Regions from separate parts of the Micromonospora arida genome, predicted to be linked through region 1. Evidence: riboswitches for the same ligand, from Rfam matches in the RefSeq annotation. Region 1 holds a riboswitch; each other region holds the start of a gene.
What was found. Region 1 has a riboswitch for cyclic di-AMP ahead of ACFYP0_RS09605 (coiled-coil domain-containing protein). Riboswitches for the same ligand answer to the same signal wherever they lie in the genome.
Positions count from the first base shown of each region.

Region 2: it holds a riboswitch for cyclic di-AMP, as region 1 does, so the genes downstream of both, ACFYP0_RS13140 (coiled-coil domain-containing protein) here and ACFYP0_RS09605 (coiled-coil domain-containing protein) in region 1, are expected to answer to the same signal.
Region 3: it holds a riboswitch for cyclic di-AMP, as region 1 does, so the genes downstream of both, ACFYP0_RS18510 (C39 family peptidase) here and ACFYP0_RS09605 (coiled-coil domain-containing protein) in region 1, are expected to answer to the same signal.
Region 4: it holds a riboswitch for cyclic di-AMP, as region 1 does, so the genes downstream of both, ACFYP0_RS16570 (transglycosylase family protein) here and ACFYP0_RS09605 (coiled-coil domain-containing protein) in region 1, are expected to answer to the same signal.

Region 1 covers NZ_JBIALC010000002.1:631,481-636,675, reverse strand. The annotation lists gene ACFYP0_RS09615 (helix-turn-helix transcriptional regulator) at 1-230, opposite strand, end outside; gene ACFYP0_RS09610 (carbonic anhydrase) at 457-1,194, shown strand; gene ACFYP0_RS09605 (coiled-coil domain-containing protein) at 1,251-2,270, opposite strand; cyclic di-AMP (ydaO/yuaA leader) riboswitch at 2,275-2,405, opposite strand; gene ACFYP0_RS09600 (YibE/F family protein) at 2,572-3,942, opposite strand; gene ACFYP0_RS09595 (heavy metal translocating P-type ATPase) at 4,305-5,195, shown strand, end outside.
Region 2 covers NZ_JBIALC010000003.1:420,432-425,626, forward strand. The annotation lists gene ACFYP0_RS13130 (HelD family protein) at 1-1,243, shown strand, start outside; gene ACFYP0_RS13135 (cation diffusion facilitator family transporter) at 1,349-2,266, shown strand; cyclic di-AMP (ydaO/yuaA leader) riboswitch at 2,412-2,543, shown strand; gene ACFYP0_RS13140 (coiled-coil domain-containing protein) at 2,549-3,613, shown strand; gene ACFYP0_RS13145 (hypothetical protein) at 3,756-4,265, shown strand; gene ACFYP0_RS13150 (SRPBCC family protein) at 4,483-4,947, opposite strand; gene ACFYP0_RS13155 (1-phosphofructokinase family hexose kinase) at 5,138-5,195, shown strand, end outside.
Region 3 covers NZ_JBIALC010000005.1:370,130-375,324, forward strand. The annotation lists gene ACFYP0_RS18500 (CDP-glycerol glycerophosphotransferase family protein) at 1-1,075, shown strand, start outside; gene ACFYP0_RS18505 (alpha/beta fold hydrolase) at 1,080-1,826, opposite strand; gene ACFYP0_RS18510 (C39 family peptidase) at 1,952-2,800, opposite strand; cyclic di-AMP (ydaO/yuaA leader) riboswitch at 3,034-3,174, opposite strand; gene ACFYP0_RS18515 (hypothetical protein) at 3,459-4,229, opposite strand; gene ACFYP0_RS18520 (hypothetical protein) at 4,363-4,785, opposite strand; gene ACFYP0_RS18525 (acyltransferase family protein) at 4,878-5,195, opposite strand, start outside.
Region 4 covers NZ_JBIALC010000004.1:523,063-528,257, forward strand. The annotation lists gene htpG (molecular chaperone HtpG) at 1-1,170, shown strand, start outside; cyclic di-AMP (ydaO/yuaA leader) riboswitch at 2,200-2,372, shown strand; gene ACFYP0_RS16570 (transglycosylase family protein) at 2,373-3,041, shown strand; gene ACFYP0_RS16575 (hypothetical protein) at 3,136-3,504, opposite strand; gene dinB (DNA polymerase IV) at 3,627-4,814, opposite strand; gene ACFYP0_RS16585 (VOC family protein) at 4,871-5,195, opposite strand, start outside.

The DNA of each region.
Region 1 (5,195 bases):
TTGAGGGTGTACTCGTTGCGTCGTCCGACCCGGGTGCGGTGCAGGTAACCGCCCGCCTCCAGGTCGGCGACGATCGCCTGCGCAGCCCGTTCGGTCACCCCGACCTCGGCGGCCACGTCACGCAGCCGGGCGGTCGGGTCGCGGCCGATGGCCAGCAGGACGTGCCCGTGATTGGTGAGGAACGTCCAGTTCCGCCCGCCGCCGGTGTCGTCCGTCACCGTGCTCGCCATCGTGTGACCGCCTTTCCGGATGTCCGCCTGCCTTTGCGAGAGTCTGGTCCGCCCTGCCCCGGGAAGATTGCCCAGGGGGTGGCCTGAGTCAACGTATGAAATCTAAATCACGCATACCTTGACGCATCTTACGGTGCGTGTGACGGTGGAGCACGAGCCAGCGCCCGCCGCCCGGTCGGCGGAAAACCGGCTTGACCAGGTCAGATGCGTCGAGACGAGGTGCGGGATGAGTCATACCGGGAGCTCCGGCATTCAGCCGGGTCCGCAGCGGACCACCGACCTGGCCACCTCGCTCAGCGAGCCGACCCGGGCGTACGCCGAGCTGCTCGCCGGCAACCGGCGCTTCGTCGACGGCGCTCCCCGCCACCCGAACCAGGACGCCGGGCACCGGGCTGCCGTCGCCGACGGGCAACACCCGTTCGCGGTGATCGTCGGCTGCTCCGACTCGCGACTGGCCGCCGAGATCATCTTTGACCGGGGCCTGGGCGACCTGTTCGTGGTTCGCACCGCCGGGCACACCGCCGGCCCCGAGGTGCTCGGCAGCGTCGAATACGCGGTGACCGTCCTCGGTACCCCGCTGGTGGTGGTGCTCGGCCACGACTCGTGCGGTGCGGTGCAGGCCGCCCGGGAGTCCGCCGCGACCGGTACCGCGCCGAGTGGCCATCTGCGCGCGGTGGTCGACGCCGTGCTGCCCAGCCTGCGCCGAGCCGCGTCCGAGGGCGTGGACGACATCGACGGCATCGTCGACATCCACATCGCCCAGACCGTCGAGACGTTGCTCGGGCAGTCGCCCGTGCTGGCCGACTCGGTGGCGCGGGGGCGGTGCGCGGTGGTGGGGGTGTCCTACCGGCTGGCCGCCGGAGCGGTGCGCCCGGTGGCCGCCGTACCGGCCGACCTCGCGACGTTGGAGACCCCGGCCGGATCGCCCGAGTCGACCGACCCGGCCGCGGCTGCCGCAGTCTGACGCGACGAGGGCCGCTCCGCGTCACGCGGAACGGCCCTCGACGGGGATCGTGCGGGTCAGAGCAGCGACATGTGGACGTGGTCGGTGTGGTTCGACGGCCCGCTGTACGAACTCCAGCCGGTGGCCGGGAACCAGATCTGCCGGTTCCAGATCACGTAGTAGATGCCGAGCCGGTCGGCGTTACGGATGAGGAATGCGGCGACGTTGTTGCCGTACGTCCGGGTGTCGTTGTTGTGCCACGGGGAGAACCCGCTCTTCTGTAGCGACCAGTCGCAGGCGCGGCCCTTCGGGTGCTCCCACGGCCCGCCGGGGCGGTAGCAGCCGACGAACCGGTTGAAGCCGGCCGCCTTGACCTCCTTGTACGCGTGCAGCGTGCGCGGCGTGATGCAGCCGGACGTGGTGGGGTCGTTCTCGCTGCACGACTGGGGCTTCCAGTCACCGTCGGCCGTGCGACCCGGGCCGATCTTCGCGACCTTGGAGGTGGCATCCACCAGGCCGCCGGTGAAACCCTTGCCGCCGACGAGGGAGAGCGCCTTGTCGGCCTCGCTCTTGCGCTTGGCCATCAGGGCGGTCTGCTTCTGCTGCTCGCGGACCTCGGTGTCGAGGGCCAGCTTGGCCTGCTCGGCGCGGGCCTTCACCTCGTTGACCTCGGAGAGCTTCTTCTCGTTGACCATGTTCATCTCGTCGAGCATCCCGGCGCGTTGGACGAACGAGTCGGGCGCGTCGCTCTCCAGCAGCATCGCGACCGCGCCGATCCGGCCGGTCCGGTACGCCTGGGCGGCGATCTGCCCGACCTGCGGGGCCAACGCGTCCAGGTCGGCCTTGGCCCGGTTGACCTCCGCTGCCAACTCGTCCTGCCGCTTCTTGGATTTGTCCAGCTTGGACTTCGCGGCGGAGTAGTCGCGGTTGGCCTGCTCGATGACGTCGTTGAGCAGCTTGGGCTCGCCGTCCTCCTCGTGCCCGGACGGTGTGGGGGTCGTCGGGGCGGCGTGCGCTGGGAGCGGCCCGGCGAGCACGGTCAGTGCGGCGATCACGGCCACCACGGGTGTCATCCAGCGGCGTAGGGGTGCCGTCACAATGTTCCCTTCCGTCGACCGCCGACCGGGTTAGCTGACGGGTTCGGGGCGGAAGTGGCCCCTACCGCTGATGCGGATTCACCCCAGGTACCTGGGTCCCCGGCTCGCCGGTTGGCGATTGGGCGGTGGCACCGCAGGCGCCGCTTCGCGCCTTCATCGGTAACCGGCAGCGAGGTTACCCGAGAGTCGGCCGGGTGAGCTACGCCTGGCTGCCGACCAAAAGCGTCATTTCGCCATAGCGTTGAGTGACCAGTGACGCGGTTCTCAGGGTGGATGCCCGATCTGGTCACGCTGAGGAGTGTCACCATGCCGTATCCGTGCTCCTGTTCGACTTCGGCCACCGGTCGGTGGCCTGGGATGGGGGTGCGGTCCGCGTCCGGTCCGGCTCGTCGGAGCCGGTCGTTCGCGGTGAGCTGAGTGCGGCCAGTGCCTCGCTGCGGTCCGGCTGCGGCCGGGGCGCGGGAGCGTCGGTGGACGCCGTGGCAGCGGTGCGCCCGGCGGCGGTCACCACTGCGGCCAGCCCGGTGGTCAGCGGCACGGCGGCGATCAGACCGAGGGTGGCGACCGCGCTGCGGACGATCTCCTGCGCGAGGAACTCACTGGTGAGGATCTGCCCGATCGGCCGCGAGTCGGCGGTGAGCAGGAGCAGCAGGGGCAGTGACGCGCCCGCGTACGCCAGCACGATGGTGTTGACAGTGGAGGCGATGTGCGCGCGGCCGACCCGGGTGGCCGCCCGGTACAGCTGCAACCGGGTCAGCCCCGGGTTGGCGTTCGCCAGTTCGGTGACGGTGGCCGCCTGGGTGACCGTCACGTCGTCGAGCACCCCGAGCGATCCGATGATGATCCCGGCGAGCAGCAGACCGTGCAGGTCCACGTCGCCCTGGAACATCGACAGGGTGGTGGCGTCCTCGCTGCCGAAGCCGGTGAGGTGGGTCGCGGCCGTGGCGACGGTGGCGAGCACGCCGGTCAGCACCAGGCTGCCCAGGGTGCCGAGCACCGCGACCGAGGTCTGTGCGGTGACCCCGTGGGTCAGATAGAGCACCACGAACATGATCAGGGCCGCGCCGACCACCGCCACCAGCAGCGGTGACCTGCCGGCGCTGATGCCCGGCAGCACGAAGGTGAGCAGGATGGCGAAGCTGGCGGCCAGCCCGGCGAGCGCCGCCAGACCTCGCCACCGACCGAACGCGACGATCGCGGCCGCGAAGATCACCGCCAGCCACACCATCGGGGTGCCGCGTTGGTGCTCGGCGATGTTCCAGTTGCTGGTGGTGGGATCGGTCGGGTCGGCCAGCTCGACCAGGATGACCTCGTCGCCGACCTCGACCCGGGGTGCGCCGGGTCCGTCGGGCACCGGAGTCCGTACCTGCTGGCCGGCGGTCGGCCCGTCGTCCACCCGGACGTCGACAGTGCCGCACCGCCCGTCGCCGACCCTCGGTGTGCCCTCGGGAACCGACGGCACCGACGGGCACGGCTCGCTCACCACCCGGGTGACAGTGCCGGAGTGGCGCGGCACGTCCGCACCACCGTCGGTCTGCGGTGACCCGCCGCGCGGCCAGAGCAGCGCCGCGGCCAGCACTGTGGCGACGAAGAGGGGTACCACCGTCACGACGAGGATCCGTCGCACCCGTGGTGGGGCGGACGGAGCGGGGTGAGTGTGGCCGGAACCCAAAGCGAGACTCCCAACGGTCCGGTGCGGGATACGGGTCAGCGGGCCGGGCGGTTCACCGTTGCGGTGGAAACGCGGCGGACGGCGGGGCGGATCGCTGCCTGACGACCGCTTGATCACGGACGGTCAGTGCTCGGCCCGGTCGGCCGGGGGCGACGCCACGACGTAGCGGCACCGGTGCCCGACTGTGCAGCGGCATTCGGAGGGCCATCGTGGGAGATGCTAGCCAGCCCACCCGGGGGTTGCAGGTCGTGGCGGAGTGTCGGGCGGCCGAACCACTCGCGCGGCGGTCTCCGGGACGGCATGTTGGAGCCATGCCCGCTTCGTCACCGCCCGATCCAGACCGATCGCGACGCGCCGAACCCATGCCGCACGACAAGCACGCCGGGCATGACAAGCACGCCGGGCACGACAAGCACGCCGGGCACGATCCGGCGATGTTCCGTCGCCGGTTCTGGGTCTGCCTGGTGTTGACCATCCCGGTGGTGCTGACGAGTCGTCTCGTGTCGGATCAGCTGGGCCTGGCCGGGGACGGCGGCGTTGCCGGTCAGGCCTGGGTGGGGCCGGTGCTCGGCTCGGTGGTGTTCTGGTGGGGTGGGTGGCCGTTCCTGGTCGGTGCGGTTCGGGAGGTGCGGGACCGGGCGCCCGGGATGATGCTGCTGATCGCGATGGCGATCACCGTCGCGTACGCCGCGTCCCTGGCGACCAGCGTCGGCGCCTTCGACCTGGACTTCTGGTGGGAGTTGGCCGCGCTGGTCACCATCATGCTGCTCGGGCACTGGCAGGAGATGAAGGCCATCGGGCAGGCCAGGGGAGCACTGGCGGCGCTGGCCGCGCTGTTGCCGGACAAGGCCGAACGGGTGGCGGCGGACGGGCGGGTCGAGGCGGTGCCGGTGACCGGTCTGCGGATCGGCGACGTGGTGCTGGTCCGGCCGGGGGGTCGGGTGCCGGCGGACGGCCGGGTCGTCGAGGGCGGCGCCGAGCTGGACGAGTCGATGATCACCGGGGAGTCGCGCCCGGTCGCCCGGTCGACGGGTGACCGGGTGGTGGCCGGCACCGTCGCCACCGACTCGGCGATCCGGGTGCGCGTCGAGGCGTTGGGTGAGCAGACCGCCCTCGCCGGCATCCAGCGGATGGTCGCGCAGGCCCAGGCTTCCGGTGGCCGGGCCCAACTGTTGGCCGACCGGTTCGCCGCCGCGCTGTTCTACCTGGCCACCGGCACTGCCGTGCTGACCGTGCTGGTCTGGACCGCGCTC
Region 2 (5,195 bases), on a different contig from region 1:
GCTGGAGCGGGCGGCCCGCGACGCGGTGCCGGGCGGCCCGGGTGAGCTGCGGCTGCTCTACCGGGGCACGCTGCTGCGGTTGGACCGGGCCGCGCTGGACCGGATCCGGGACCGCGCGCTGCAACGCGGCGCACGACGCAACGAGGTGCGTCGGGCCGGTTTCGACGGGGTGTTCGCCGCGCTCTGGGCGCAGGCCCGTGAGCTGAGCAGCGGCCGACTGCCGGAGCAACCGGCCTTCGAGGCGGAGATCGCCGAGCGGTCGGAGTTCCGGGAGTTCCTCAAGGCGTGGTGGCCTCGGCTGCACCCCCGGCACGTGCTCGGCTGGTTGGCGGAGCCGGACCGGCTGCGCCGGTACGCCGGGGGGATCCTCTCCTCGGCGGAGATCCGGCTGCTCAACGCCGCGTACCGGAACCTGGACTCGGCCGGGCTGACCATCGCCGACGTGGCGCTGCTGGATGAGTTGGACGCGCTGCTCGGTAAGCCCGCGCAGCCGGCCCGCGCGCGACGCGATCCGTTCCAGCTCGCCGGCGGCGTCCGTGAGCTGAGCACCCTCGGTGAACGGCAACGGGCCGCCCGCGCGGCGGCCCGGGAGCGTCCGGAGGACTACCGGGAGTACGCGCACGTGGTGGTGGACGAGGCACAGGACGTCTCGCCGATGCAGTGGCGGATGATCGGTCGACGCGGCCGACTGGCCTCCTGGACCGTTGTGGGCGACCCCGCGCAGACCGCGTGGACCGGCGATCCGGAGGAGCTGACCCGAGCCCGCGACCAGGCGTTGGGCCGGCGCAAGCGACACGACTTCACGCTCACCACCAACTACCGCAACTCGGCGGAGATCTTCGCGGTGGCGGCGGCGGAGATCCGTCGGCTCTACCCGGACCTGCCGCTGCCGACCGCCGTTCGCTCCACCGGGGTCGAGCCGGTGGAGCTGGTGGTGCCCGCGACGGGGTTGGAGACCGCGACCGTGGAGGCCGCCGCCGGTCTGCTGGCCGAGGTGGAGGGCACGGTCGGGGTGATCACGCCGGTCCCCCGCCGGGACGAGGTCGCCGGTTGGCTGGGCGCGCTCGGCGCGCCCAGGTTGCAGGTGGTGACCAGCCTGGAGGCCAAGGGAATGGAGTACGACGGGGTGGTGCTGGTCGCCCCGAGCGAGATCCGGGCGGATCCGGGCGCCGGGGTGCGCACCCTGTACGTGGCGCTCTCCCGGGCCACCCAGCGGCTCACCACCATCGACCCGACCGGCTGACGTGTGCGGACTGCCGCCGGCGGACGCCCTGCCCGCACACTTGCACACATAGCGATGTGAGCATACATTTGACCGGGTCCCGGCCAGCGGCGGAAGGTGGTTCTCGTGGGCGCAGGTCATGACCACCACCATGGGTCCGTCGCCAATGCCGCACACCAGCACCGAGGTCGACTCTGGGCGGCTTTCGGGTTGCTCGCCACCCTGATGGTGGTCGAGGCCGTGGCCGCCCTGCACACCGGCTCGCTAGCCCTGCTCTCCGACGCCGGGCACATGTTCACCGACGTGCTCGGCATCGGGATGGCGCTCGCCGCCATCACGGCGACCCGGCGGGCCACCGGCGACCCGCAGCGCACCTTCGGGCTCTACCGGCTCGAGGTGCTCGCCGCGCTGGCCAACGCCGTCCTGCTCTCCGGCGTCGCGATCTACGTGGTAGTCGAGGCGATCCGCCGCTTCGGTGACCCGCATGAGGTCGTCGCCGGCCCGATGCTCGTGGTGGCCGTACTCGGCCTGCTCGCGAACATCGCCGCCTTCGCGCTGCTGCGCGCCGGAGCCCGGGAGAGCATCAACCTCCAGGGTGCCTACCTGGAGGTGCTCGGTGACCTGCTCGGCTCGGTCGGCGTCATCGGCGCTGCGCTGCTCATCACCGTCACCGACTGGTGGTGGGCCGACCCTCTGGTCGCGGTCGCCATCGGCGTGTTCATCCTGCCGCGCACCTGGCGGCTGGCCCGCGCCGCCATCCGCATCCTGGTGCAGGCCGCCCCGGAGCACCTCCAGGTGACCGCCGTGCACGACCGGCTCGCCGCCGTCCCCGGTGTCGTCGAGGTGCACGACCTGCACGTCTGGACGCTCACCTCGGGCATGGAGGTGGCCTCCGCCCACCTGACCATGGCACCGGGCGCGGAGGTCGGCGCGGTGCTCACCGCGGCGCGTACGGCCCTGCACGACGACTTCCGCATCGAGCACGCGACGTTGCAGATCGAGCCCGGTGCCGCCTCCGGAGCGTGTGGCTCGATCGAATGGTGACCGGGGATTTTTGGAGCATTTCTCAACTTTCGCGGTAATTTTCCGTGGCGACGCACGCACCGTCCGTCACATTGGCTGCAGCGGCCCCATTGGCACCGGTAGGCTCGGTCCCGGCCTCCACCAGGCGGCGCCCTCCCGGCGCCGGTGGCGGTCGCCGCCTAATCGCCCAACCAGGCGAACCGGGGAACCATGTTCCTGGGGTGCATCCGCGTCAGCGGTAGGGATCTTCCGTCCCGAACCCGTCAGCTAACCCGGTCGGCGGCTGACGGAAGGACATGCGCAGTGGCACCAGCACGACCACCCGCCGCCCGACTGGCGGCCCTGATCGTCGCGATGTTCGCCCTCGGCGTCGCGCTTCCGGCCGGCACCGCCTCGGCCGCTCCCCCGACCGGCCTGCGGGCCGCCGCACCCGACTCCGACGAGGAGGGCGGCACCCCGGCGCTGCGGGCCCAACTCGAGGCGGCCAGCAAGGGCTACCTGGACGCGAAGCGCGCCCTGGACACCTCCGTGCAACGGCAGAAGCAGCTCGCCACACAGATGAAGACCATCGAGGTCGAGATCGAGCAGCGCAACGGCAAGGTCGGCGAGATCGCCGAAGTGGCCTACCGCACCGGCCGGCTCGGCGCGATGTCGGCACTGCTCAACAGCAACACCCCGGAAGGTTTCATGGACCGGGCGGCCGCGCTGGACGCGGTGGCCGCCAACGAGGACCGGGTGCTGCGCGACCTGCTGAACAGCAAGGACAAGGCCAATCGCACCCGGGTCGCCCTGGACGGCGAGATCACCGAACAGCGCAAGCAGGTCGCGGTGATGGCCAAGCGCAAGGAGCAGGCCGAACGGGCCCTCACCGTCGCCACCACACCCAAACCGCAGACCACCGCCGACACCGGCTCCAACCGGGGCACCTCCAGCGCCAACGCGACGGCCGCGCCGCGCAACTCCGACGGCTCCTGGCCCTCCGAGTCGTGCAGCGTCAACGACCCCACCCCGGCCAGCGGCTGCATCACCCCCCGCACCCTGCACGCGCTCAACCAGGCCAAGGCCGCAGGGTTCACCCGGTACGTCTCGTGCCACCGCCCCAGCGGCTCCGGCGAACACCCGAAGGGCCGGGCCTGCGACTTCGCGGCGCAGAAGGGCGGCTTCGGCGGGGATGCCACCGGCGGCGACAAGACCTACGGCAACAACCTGGCCGCGTACTTCATCCGCAACGCCGACCGGCTCGCCGTGCTCTACGTGATCTGGTACCGGCAGATCTGGCTGCCCAGCAGCGGGTGGAAGTCGTACAGCGGGGCGGGCGGCGACCCGTCCAGCGACCACACCAACCACGTACACCTGTCGGTCTACTGACCCACGCGTCGTGATGCCTGTGAGTCATCGTGATGACTCACAGGCATCACGTACGTCCGGGGCCCGGCTACGTCGCCGGGCGTACCCCTGATGTCGTCGCTCGTCGGACGACCCTGCCACGGTCCGCGGGCAGCATCGCGGTATGCCTCGGATCCGACCCACCACCCGCAAGGCGCTGCTCACCCTGCACCTCGTCACCTCGCTGGGCTGGCTCGGCGCCGACCTGGTGCTGCTCACCCTCGGCATCGCCGTGCAGCGAGGTGCCGACCCGGCGGTGGTCTATCCGGTCACGGCCCTGGTCGGCACGATGCTGTTCGCGCCGCTGAGCGTCCTGGTCTGGCTGATCGGACTCGCCAGCTCGCTGCTCACCCCGTGGGGCCTGCTGCGCCACCGCTGGGTGCTGGTCAAGCTCGTGCTCACCACGGTGATGGTCGGGCTGGTGCTGTTCCTGCTCACCCCGAACCTGCGTCACGCCGGAGCGGTCGGTGCCGCCCTGCCCGCCCGGGATCGCGCCGACCTGGTCATCGCGCCGGCGGTGTCGACCAGCCTGATGATCATCGCGACGGTGCTGTCCACCTACAAGCCGTGGGGCCGGCGCCCCGCCGCCCGACCCGCCCACACGAGCCGTGATCGCGCCGCAACCACGAAGTAGGCGCCGCCCCCGCTGCGCGCAGGGAGCAGGTCAAGGCCGCCGCTACGCGCGATCTTGCCCTGCCCCGCGATCTTGCCCTGCCCCGCGATCTTGCCCTGCCCCGCGATCTTGCACTTACTGTCCCGACACATGGGGCATCCCGCCGATATCGACAGCCGGAACTGCAAGATCGACGCAGCGGGCGATGCGGGCGGGGCGGGGCGGCGGGGCGGGCGGGTCAGGTGGGCGGGGGGTTGCCGGTGCGGTCGAGGGCGGCGCCCAGCCGGGTGGCGAGGGCGAGGTGAGCCGCCTGGGCCTGGCGGAACGCGTACCTGAACAGTGGCCTCGGCGCGGTCAGGGTGATCTCGACGTCGATGCGGACCAGGCCGTCCGGCTCGGGGCGTAGTCGGGTGTGGTTCCGCACGGTGGTGGACGGCCACTGGCGGGCAACCATGACGATCTCGTCGGCCTCGCTGATCAGCACGTCCGCGTGGTAGGTGGTCCGGAAGCGCAGCGGACCGGCCGCCAACCGGTCGTTGATCGTGTAGCTGGCCTGGGCGCCGGGCCGGGGCGGCACCCGGCGAACCCGGACGATCAGCGGATGCAGCTCGCCCTGCCGGGTCAGGTCGCTGAGCAACGCTGCCGCCTCGGCGGGTGAGCACCGGGCCTGGACGGTGTAGCTGAAGGTACCGCTGCTGAGCACACCGTCTCCCGCCGCCGTTGGTGGCCCGATCGTCCCGTACCGATGTCTGGCTGGCAACGCCCCCGGCGCCCTCAGTGCCGTGCCGGACCGGGCCGATGCGACGACCTGTCACCACCTGCGCCATTAAGGTCGGTTAGTACAAAATCTTCCGTAGATGCCGGAGGGCGGCCAGCATGAACGGCGACGACCGATGAGTGGGCACGTGATGGTCTTCGCGCCCACTCCGCAGCTGACGGTGACGGTGGACC
Region 3 (5,195 bases), on a different contig from region 1:
CTCCGCGCCTCCCGGCTCGGAATACCAGGTCACCATGTGGCTGCCGTACCTGGAACGGATCGGCCGGCCGTTCCTGGTCGTGCTGCGTGAGCCGGAGTTCCTGACCCCGATCGCGGCGGCCACCGACGCGCCGGTGGTCTACTGCCCCACCCTGGGGGCGATGGACGAGGCGTTGGTGCCGAGCCTGCGGGCGGCGTTCTACGTCAACCACGGTGCGAAGAACAGCCACTGTGTCCGCTTCACCCAGCTCACCCACATCCAGCTGCACCACGGCGACAGCGACAAGGCGCCGAGCGCCAACCCGGTGTCGGGGATCTTCGACCGGATCTTCGTGGCCGGGCAGGCGGCGATCGACCGGTACGCCCGCGCCGGAGTGCAGATCCCGGCGGACAAGTTCGTGGTGGTGGGTCGCCCACAGGTCGAGTCGATCGAGGTACGCCCGGAGCCCGCGCGAGGGTTGGCGCACCCGACGGTGCTCTACACGCCGACCTGGACCGGGCACCACGCCGACGCCGACTACTGCTCGCTGCCGGTGGCCGAGAGCCTGCTGCGCCGACTGTTGGAGCGCGGCGCGACGGTGATCCTGCGGGCCCACCCGTACACCACGCAGAACCCGGCATCGGCCCGCCAACTGGGCCGCCTGACCGAGCTGCTCGTCGCCGACCGGGCCCGCACCGGCCGCCAGCACGTGGTCGGCGCGGCGGCTCGGGAGCTGAGCCTGACCGAGTGCGTCAACGCCGCCGACGCGCTGGTCTCCGACGTGTCCGGCGTGATTTCGGACTTCCTCTACTCCGGCAAGCCGTACGCGGTCACCGACATGGGCGACGAGGGCGACCGGTTCGTGGAGCGGTTCCCGCTGGCCGGTTCGGGTTACGTGCTGCGGCGGGACATGTCCAACGTGGACGAAGTGCTGACCGCCCTGCTGGACACCGACCCGCTGGCTGCCGAGCGCTGGGCCACCCGTCGCCGTTACCTTGGCGACTTCCCCGCCGAGGCGTACGCCGAGGCGTTTCTGAGCGCGGCCCGCCGAGAGCTGGCACCGGCTGAGGCACTGACCGCGTCCACACCGGCGTAACCGCTCAGCGGTACGGGTCGAGCAGCGCCAGCACCGCCGACGGGTCCTCCACGTGCGCGTTGTGCCCGAGACCGGGCAGCGTGGCGACCGGTACGCCGTACTCCTTGAGCTGTTCGTCGGTGACCATCGGATCGTCCTCCCCGCGCGCCAGCACCACCGGCACGTCGGTCGCCGCCAGCAGCGCGGCCAGGTCGGGCTCGCCGACGGCGAAGGCGGTCGGGTCCATGGCGAGGCGCCACCGACCGTCGACCTGGCGCAGCCCGGCGTCCACCACCGGGTGGTCCGGCGAGACCAGGCCGACCAGCCCGGAGACCCGCAGGTAGCGGCGAGCCGCCTCGGTGCGGCTGGCGAACCAGCTCACCGGTCGGGCGGCGACCTCGGCGGCACGGGTCAGCTCGGCGGGTGACCAGAGTGCCTTGATGCCCAGCCCGACCACCGCGTCCACCGGCGTCCCGGCGTCGCGGGCGGCCAGCGCCAGGCCGACCACCCCACCCAGCGAGTGCCCGAGCACGACCAGCCGGTCGTCGGGGGCGAGGGCCTGCGCGATCTGCTGGGCGAAGCCCGCGAAGGAGTACGACGGCAGCGGCGACGCCCAGCCGTGGCCGGCGAGGTCCGGTGCCAGCCACCGCCCGGGCCAGTGCTGCTCAAGGTAGGGCGCCCAGGACAACCACACGTCCCCGGTCGCTCCCATGCCGTGCAGCAGCAGCAGGACCGGCCTGCGGCCGGCGTCACCACCCGTCTTCTCCACCACGGCCGCAGTCTCCCACGGTTCACGGTCGGGTACGAGAGCCGTCGATGACGGACCGCGTGGACAAACGCCGCGGGCGCCGGCCCCTTGTAGGGGACGGCGCCCGCGGCGGTCCAGCGTTGCCTGGGTCAGGCGGAGTAGCCCCGGCTGGCGATCCAGTTGGCCAGGTTGATCGTGGTGATCCAGTACGACGCGTCGGCCGGGTTCGCCGAGTCGGCGATCCGCACGGTGCGGCCGTTGTCCTTGTAACCCACGACGGCGATGTAGTGACCGCCACCGTAGGAGTGCCAGCCGCCGGCAGTGTCGGTGGCGTCGCCGACGACGTTGGCGACCACGCCACGGCCGTCGGTGATGGCCTTGACGACGTCGGCCTGGAGCTGGTCCATCTGGGCCGGGCTGGGCGCGCCGGCGAACATCCGGGTCCGGTACGGGGAGCCCTTCACCTCGGCGTTGAGCACCCGGGTGGTGTCCAGGGCCGAGTTGGTGCCCATCTCGGTGGTGCCCAGCTCGGCGCCGAGCTCACTCTGGGTGCGGTCGATCCCGGCGGCGCTGAGCGCGTTGCGGGTGGCCGCCGGGCCGCAGTTGTAGTAGGTGTTCTGCGCCTCGTAGTCGTAGTCGAGCACCTTCGTCGCGGGGGGCTTCGGCGGCGTCGGCTTACGGGTGAGGTCGGGGTTGCTCTTGGCCTTGGCGGCGGGCGAGGCGGCGCTGGTGGCCGGGGCGGCCGTGGTCGGCGCGGCGCTGGCGGAGGGGGACGCGTCCCGCGCCTCGCCGCGGGAGGCGGCGACGTCGCTGCGCATCTCGGCGACCGTTGTCGCGGTGCGCTGGCCGGCCGGGGCGTCGTCGGCAGTGGTGAGCAGGGCGCCGGTGGTGGTGGCGATCGCGAGGGCCGCGGCGGAGGCGACGACGATCTGGTACGGGCGCTGGGTGGCGAGGCGGCGGAGCTGACGCTGCAGGGTGTGCTTCACGGGGTCCTCCACGGATCGGGGGGTGAGCGGCACACCGGGGCCGGACCGGTATCCGGGCAGGCGCCAGCGCGCGGACCGTGGTCCGCGGATGGTGAACCGCTCAGGGGAACGCCCGGCGCGGCCGGGCGGGGAAGGCGATGACCCGGGGGGTCAGCTCACCGTCACGCGACGATTGAGCGGGTGCACCGCCGCGCCGTGGAGGCGAGGGAACAGCCGAGGGGTGGAAAGGTGCTGCACGAGGATGGGACTCCTTCCGACACCGCCTACCGGGTTAGCTGACGGATTCGGGCGGGAAGACGCCCTACCGCGGGCCGTGGCTCGCGGATTCACCCCGGACTTACTGGTGGGTCCCCGGTTCGTTGATCACGATTAAGCGGGTCGGCGCGGCGTCGCGTCTTGCGATCGGTTACCGCACCGGACGGGACGACACTACTGGCGTCTCAACGCCCTGCCAAGCCAGGTTCACCTGCGTAAACCCCAATCGGCGCGACAATTTCTGCGCGTATTGCCGATGATGTGACTCGATGGGACAACCGGTTACGGCGACGCCTGCGGGCGACAACCGGACAGGCCGCAAAAAACGCGGCCACAATCGCGGGAACAATCCTGCCGATCGCGTCGGACGTCCGATTTCGCAATTGGGTGACCGGCCTCACATCACGGATTGGGCTCAACCCACCCGGGCCGGGCGCCACCGTGCCACGACGGCGGGACGCAACGCTCCGGCCACCGTGCGGCGCGCCGGCACCAGGGTCGGGCGGAGCCGGGCCGCCGCCGCGTACGCCTCCTCGGCGAGGGCACGAGCCGACTCGGCGGCCAACTCCGCGTCGCGCCAGGCGGCCCGCTCACGGTCGGCGGCCACCTGGTAGTCGGCCAGCCGCGCATCCCGGACCACCCGGCTGATCAGCACCTCCTGTTCAACCGGGTGTCGCCGGGGATCCCAGCCGCGCCGGTGCCCGAACACGTCGCCGAGCTGCGCCATGGTCAGGTCGCCCCGCCAGTACGCCGCCATCGCCGCCCGGTGCAGATAGCGTTCCCGGGCGGCGTACTCGGCGGGGGTGTGCGGGGTCTGCGGGGTGGGCAGCGCCCCGGCCCCAGCGAAGCGACGCGCGACGGCATCCGCCTCGTCGTACCCGATCCATGCCTGCTCCAGCTGCTCCTGAGCAGTCAGCCAGGCGGCACGCCAGCGTTTGGCGGTGGTGGCCGCGCCGGCCGCGGCGACGGCCACCTCCTCGGCGTAGCGGCGCAGGTCGACGGCCTCGGCGGCGGCCACCTCCCGAGGAGTGGGCCCGGCCGGGAGCGGGTCGTCCGTGGGCCGGTCCCGTTCGGGGCGGGCGGCCAGCACGGCGAGCAGGCCCAGGGTCAGCAGGAACAGCGTCGACCAGATGGCGGCGGCTTGCGGCACCTCGGTCACGAACTGGTAGAAGACGACGGTCTCCATGGTCGGCACCTCGGGGAGAGAGCAGTGCGATGGGGAGCCGCGCCGACCGGCGGGCCATGGCGGGCCAAGGGGCGGCGGGTCAGGGAGCGGGTGGGTCGACAGGGCGCGGTGCCGGGACGGTCGTCCCGGTGGCTCAGCGCCCGGGTGGGGCCCGGGAAGCCCGACCGCCAGCTGCGTCGACGAGGGACAGCCGGTCGGATTCGGCCGTGCGGGCCGGCAGCACGCCGGCCGCGATGGTGCCTTGATCGCCGGGGAACGCCATCAGCGTGTCGACCGACCATGTCGGGACCGACCCCTCGGCGGCCTCCGGCGGAATCGCCGGGGCCGGGCGGGCCGCACTGTGCGCCTCGGAGTGCCGGTAGGAGACCGCCAGAGACCCGACGGCGACCGAGGCCGGCACCGCGCTCGACGTCGGCACCGGGCCGGGTGTTGGCGTGGCGGCCGTGGCCGGGCCTGCGCCGAGCGCCAGGGCCGCGACGACGGCGAGGCTGGTCAGCACCCGAGTCGCCCAGCGCGCCACCCACCACAGCGGACAGGTGAACGCGACCGGAAGCACGTCCCCAGGCTACCGTCGCGCCGACCCGGGCGCACCGACCACGGGCGTGTCGGATCACGCCGCGCCGACCCCGTTGACCAGGGTGGACGTTGTCAGCGCAGGTCGACGTACGTTGATCGACCGTCGGACCGACCGACCTCGTCGGCAGGTCCGTCGACCTCGCCGCGGGCGCTGCTCGCGGGGTCTCGTGCGTCGTCGTCGCCGGCCGCGCGTTGTCGGGGGAGGGGCGCTGGAGGGGCCGCACGGCGCGGCGCGAGCCGGCGCATCATCGGGGTTTCGACGAAGCGGTGCAGCAGCCCGGCAAGGATCAGGTTCGCCGCCAGGAAGCCGAGCACCACGGCCGGGCCACGCCAGCCCGCGAAGCCGATCCCCCAGGTGCCGCTCCAGCGCAGCACGCTCGTCATCACCAG
Region 4 (5,195 bases), on a different contig from region 1:
GACGCCGCCGAGTACAACGAGTTCTACAAGCACGTCAGCCACGACTGGGCCGACCCGCTCGAGGTCGTGCACATGAAGGGCGAGGGCACCTTCGAGTACGAGGCGCTGCTCTTCCTGCCCAGCCACGCCCCCCTGGACCTGTTCTCCCCGCAGGGCCGCCGTGGCGTCCAGCTCTACGTCAAGCGCGTCTTCATCATGGACGACTGCGAGGCGCTGGTCCCGACCTACCTGCGCTTCGTCAAGGGTGTGGTCGACGCGCACGACCTGTCGCTGAACATCTCCCGGGAGATCCTCCAGCAGGACCGGCAGATCCAGATCGTCCGCCGCCGCCTGGTCAAGAAGGTCCTCGCCACGGTCAAGGACCTCAAGGCCAACCACGCCGAGCGCTACCGCACCTTCTGGACCGAATTCGGCGCGGTGGTCAAGGAAGGGCTGATCGACGACACCGACAACCGGGACACCCTGCTGGACATCCTGTCGGTGGCCTCCACCAACGACCCGGCCGAGCCCACCGACCTGGCCGGCTACGTGTCGCGGATGAAGGACGGCCAGAGCGACATCTGGTACGCCACCGGCGAGTCCCGGGCCGCCATCGAGAACTCTCCGCACCTGGAGGCGTTCCGGGCCAAGGGGCACGAGGTGCTGCTCCTCACCGACCAGGTCGACGAGGTGTGGGTCGAGCGGGTCGGCACGTACGACGGTCGGCCACTGCGCTCGATCGCCAAGGGCGAGATCGACCTGGACACCGACGAGGAGAAGCAGCAGGCCGAGGCCGAGCGCGAGCAGCAGCGACAGGAGTTCGCCGGGCTGCTCGACTGGCTGGGGACCACCCTCACCGACAGCGTCCGGGAGGTTCGCCTCTCGTCCCGGCTCACCACCTCACCGGCCTGCGTCGTCGGCGACGCCCACGACCTCACCCCGACCTTGGAGAAGATGTACCGAGCGATGGGGCACGAGATCCCCACGACCAAGCGGATCCTGGAGATCAACCCCGGTCACCCGCTGGTGTCGGGGCTGCGCAAGGCCCACGAGCAGGGCAGCGACACCGCCGCCCTGACCGAGACCGCCGAGCTGCTCTACGGCCTGGCGGTGCTCGCCGAGGGCGGTGAGCTGACCGACCCGGCCCGCTTCACCCGGACGCTCGCCGACCGGCTGGCCCGCACGCTGTAGCCGTAGGGGGATCGCTCGCCCGCAGCTAACGTGACGCGTCCCGCACGAGAGGGTGGAGTCCGTCGGTGCTCAGGATGGTGCTGCGTACGTCAGCTGCTGTGGTGGCCGTCTGTACGGTGACCGCGTGCGGTACCTCACCGGCTCGTACAGCGGACCGGTCAGCGGGCGAAGCGATCCCCTCCGCGGCGCAGGCGACGGGCTCGGCCACAGCCACGAAGCCGCCCAACCCAGCAGTTCCGGCGACGGGCGGGCCGGGCTACTCCGCGGCGTTGTCCGCACGCCTGGTCGCCACGGACTCGGTGCCGCCAGGATTCACTGTGAAGATTGCGACAGTCATGTCGCCTGATTCTGGGGAGCAACGCTCAGACGCCTGCTCGGGCAGCATGACCCCGCTGTTGTCAGCGAGGCGGCTGACCGGGACTCCGTCAGCGATGGCCGCGGCCACCCTCAGCTATGACGCGGGCCCGGATGACCTGTGGGTGGGGACCGAAGTCCTCAGGACATACGCCGATGACGGTGCACGACGAGCAATGGCCGACCTGCGAACCTTGATCGGCCGTTGTCCCACCGTCGCGTCGTCCAGCCAGGGCGGCAGCCGTCGCTTCGCAGTGGCACCAGGGCCGCGGTTGGGAGATGACAGTCTTCGCGTCAGGTGCAGCGCGACGTACGGTGCTGACACGCTGGAATGCGACAGCGTCCTCGTCCGGATCGGAACCACTCTGGTGGTCATTCAGGAGGAGGGCAACAAACCCGGTGGTGACAGATTCCTGGACCAGCTCGCCGAAGCTGCGCTCCGCAGATATCAGGCGACCGCCTGAATCGAACTGTCAGGCCGGGCTGTGGCCGTGTTCGCCACGCCTGCTGTGCCGACCTGATCGGAAACGGTCCACGATGGTTACTGCACAGACGTCGATCGCCCGCAACCGCTGCGGGACCCGCCCCGCGTGCCCCGGTGAAGAAGTTCACAGGGGGTGGGCGACCGTCACCGACCGTGCCTAACGTCGGTCGGGTTCGCCATTGCGGACACCACGGCCGGCAACGCCAAATCCTGCCCCCGGTCGTCGGAACCCAGTCACCCGGGCAGGAGCGGGGGACCCACACGTTCCTCGGTGCATGTCACCTCGGGGTGAAGCCGCCACCGCGCGGCCGGGCTCCTCGGCCCGAACCCGACAGCTCACCTCGCCGGCGTGGAGGAAGCTCACATGACGTCTGTCTACACCCCCCGTCATCGACGGGTCACCACCCGCCGCCTCGCCGTCGGCACCCTTGCCGTTGGCGCGGTCACCGGCGCCGTCGCCCTCTTCGGGCCGGCCGCCCCGGCGCAGGCCGCCGTCAACTGGGACGCGATCGCCAAGTGCGAGTCCGGCGGCAACTGGAAGATCAACACTGGTAACGGGTACTACGGCGGGCTTCAGTTCTCGCAGAGCACCTGGGCCGGTTACGGCGGCAAGAAGTACGCCGCCCGCGCCGACCTGGCCAGCCGCGGCGAGCAGATCGCCATTGCCGAGAAGGTGCTCGACGGACAGGGCATCGGCGCGTGGCCGACCTGCGGCAAGAAGGGTGGCTCCGCGACCAAGCCCACCGCGAAGCCGTCGACCAGATCCACCGAGAAGTCGACGACGTCGACCGCGAAGCCCACCAAGCCGCAGGAGCGGTCGTCGCGTGGCGAGCAGCCGGCGACCCGTGACCACCAGCGCACCGCGCCGGTGGCGGGCGGCCAGACGTACCTGGTCAAGTCGGGCGACACCCTGTCCGAGATCGCTGCCGACCAGCGGGTGGCCGGCGGCTGGCAGGCCCTGTACGAGGACAACCGGCAGGTGGTCGGCGCAGACCCGGGTCTGATCTTTCCGGGTCAGCGGCTCAGCCTCTGACGGATGACACACGAACGCTCGGCCGGTGACCCGGCCGAGCGTTCGTGTGTGTCGTGCTGTCAGCCCGGGTGCCCGTACCTCGTGCGGGCCGCCGTCACGCCGCCGAGGCGGACGCCTTCGGCCCTCGATGCGACGCTGCCGGGCCGGCGTTCCAGCCCCAGCGGGAGGCTGGCACCGGGGACTCCCCGGGACGGCCCGCGCCCACGTCGTCACTGTCGTCGCCGTCGGTGGTCCTCCCGACCGAGTCGGGCGTGCTGCGGGACAGTCGCAGCGACTGCTCGGCGCCGTTGCGGGCCGCGCACGGCCAGGACTGCCCGGCGCACTGGAGGTTGCGGCACTGGTCCTCGTCGTCCGGCTCGTGTGCGCTCAGCACGTCGATCGCCAACTGCCACAGCAGCGGGTCGGTCACGTCGTGCGGACGCTCGGCGGTGCGACTCGGTCGGTTGCTGGTGTCGTCGGACATGGTGGGCCCCCCTCGTCAGGCTGTACCCCTCAAGGGTCACCCGTCAGCCGCCGGCTAAACCGCCGACCTGCTGTGATGTGTCTCTGATCGCAGCTCGGCCGTGGACGCCGCACGCTTATCGGTCAGTCCGGCAGAAGTGGCATCTCCACGCCCGGCTCCCGGCCGAGCAACACCGCCCGCGTGAGCGCCGCTGATCCGAACCGGTCGCGGACCGCGTCGACCGCAGCGTCCAGATGGGAGCCGGGGTCTGGCTGGAACGGCAGCTCAGGCTGGACCGGGTTGTCGTCGAGGTTGCCCACGGAGACACCGATCAGGGTGATGCCTCGGCGATCGATCTCGGGCAGCGCGGCCCGCAACAACGTCCGCGCGGCGGTGAGTAGCGCCGTCGTGTCGGCGGTCGCCTTACCCACCGTGTGCGAGCGGGTCGCCCGGGTGTAGTCGCCGAAGCGCAGCCGCAACACCACGGTGCGGCCCGACCGCCCGGCCGTCCGCATCCGCCGGCTGACCCGGTCGACCAGCCCGGCGAGGATGGCGTCCAGTTCCGTCGAGGCGTGCGGGCTGCGACTCAGCGCGTGCTGCGCGCCCATCGAACCGCGTCGCCGCCCCACCTGCACCGCCCGGGGGTCGCGATTGTGCGCCAGAGCGTGCAGGTGCCGGCCGGCACCCGCGCCGAGCAGCGACACCAGCGCCGCCTCACCGAGGCGGGCCACCTCCCCGACGGTACGGATCCTGCGTTCGCGCAGCTTGGCGGCCGTGACCGGGCCGACGCCCCAGAGCCGTTCCACCGGCAGCGGGTGCAGGAACGCCAGCTCGGCGTCCGGTGCGACCACCAGGAGGCCGTCCGGTTTCGCCACGCCGCTGGCCACCTTGGCCAGGAACTTCGTGCGGGCCACCCCCACCGTGATCGGCAGGTGGACCCGGTCGCGGACGTCCCGGCGCAGTCGTTCGGCGATCTCGGCCGGTGGCCCGACCAGCCGCCGCAGACCACCCACGTCGAGGAAGGCCTCGTCGATGGAGAGCCCCTCGACCAGCGGTGTGGTCTGCCGGAAGATCTCGAAGACCGCCCGGCTCGCCGCCGTGTACGCCGACATCCGCGGCGGCACGACGATCGCGTCCGGGCACAGCCTTCGCGCCTGCTGGCCGCCCATCGCGCTGCGGACGCCCCGCGCCTTCGCCTCGTAGCTGGCAGCGAGCACCACGCCGCCACCGACGATCACCGGCCGCCCACGCAGGCGCGGGTCGTCACGCTGCTCGACCGACGCGTAGAACGCGTCCAGGTCGGCGTGCAGGATGCTGGCGCCGTGCGACACGTACACATGTTCGCATGGCGTCCGGCGAATGCGGCAGTGAGCTGGGCGAACGCCGATCAGTCGAGGCAGAACTCGTTGCCCTCGGGGTCGGCCATGACGAGATGACCGGCGCCCAACGGGGGAGCGGGCTCGTGCCGACTGAGCCGCTTGGCACCACGCGAGACGAGCCGTTCGGCTTCGGCCTCCAGGGCCGCCATCCGCTCGTCACCCTCCAGTCCGGGGGCTGCGCGTACGTCGAGGTGGACGCGGTTCTTCACCTGCTTGTGCTCCGGCACCCGCTGAAAGAACAGCCGTGGTCGTGTGCCCTCGGGGTCGACCACCGCCGACGCGTCGTTGCGGCTCTCCGGCGGCACACCCATCGCCTCCAGCGCCTGGTCCCAC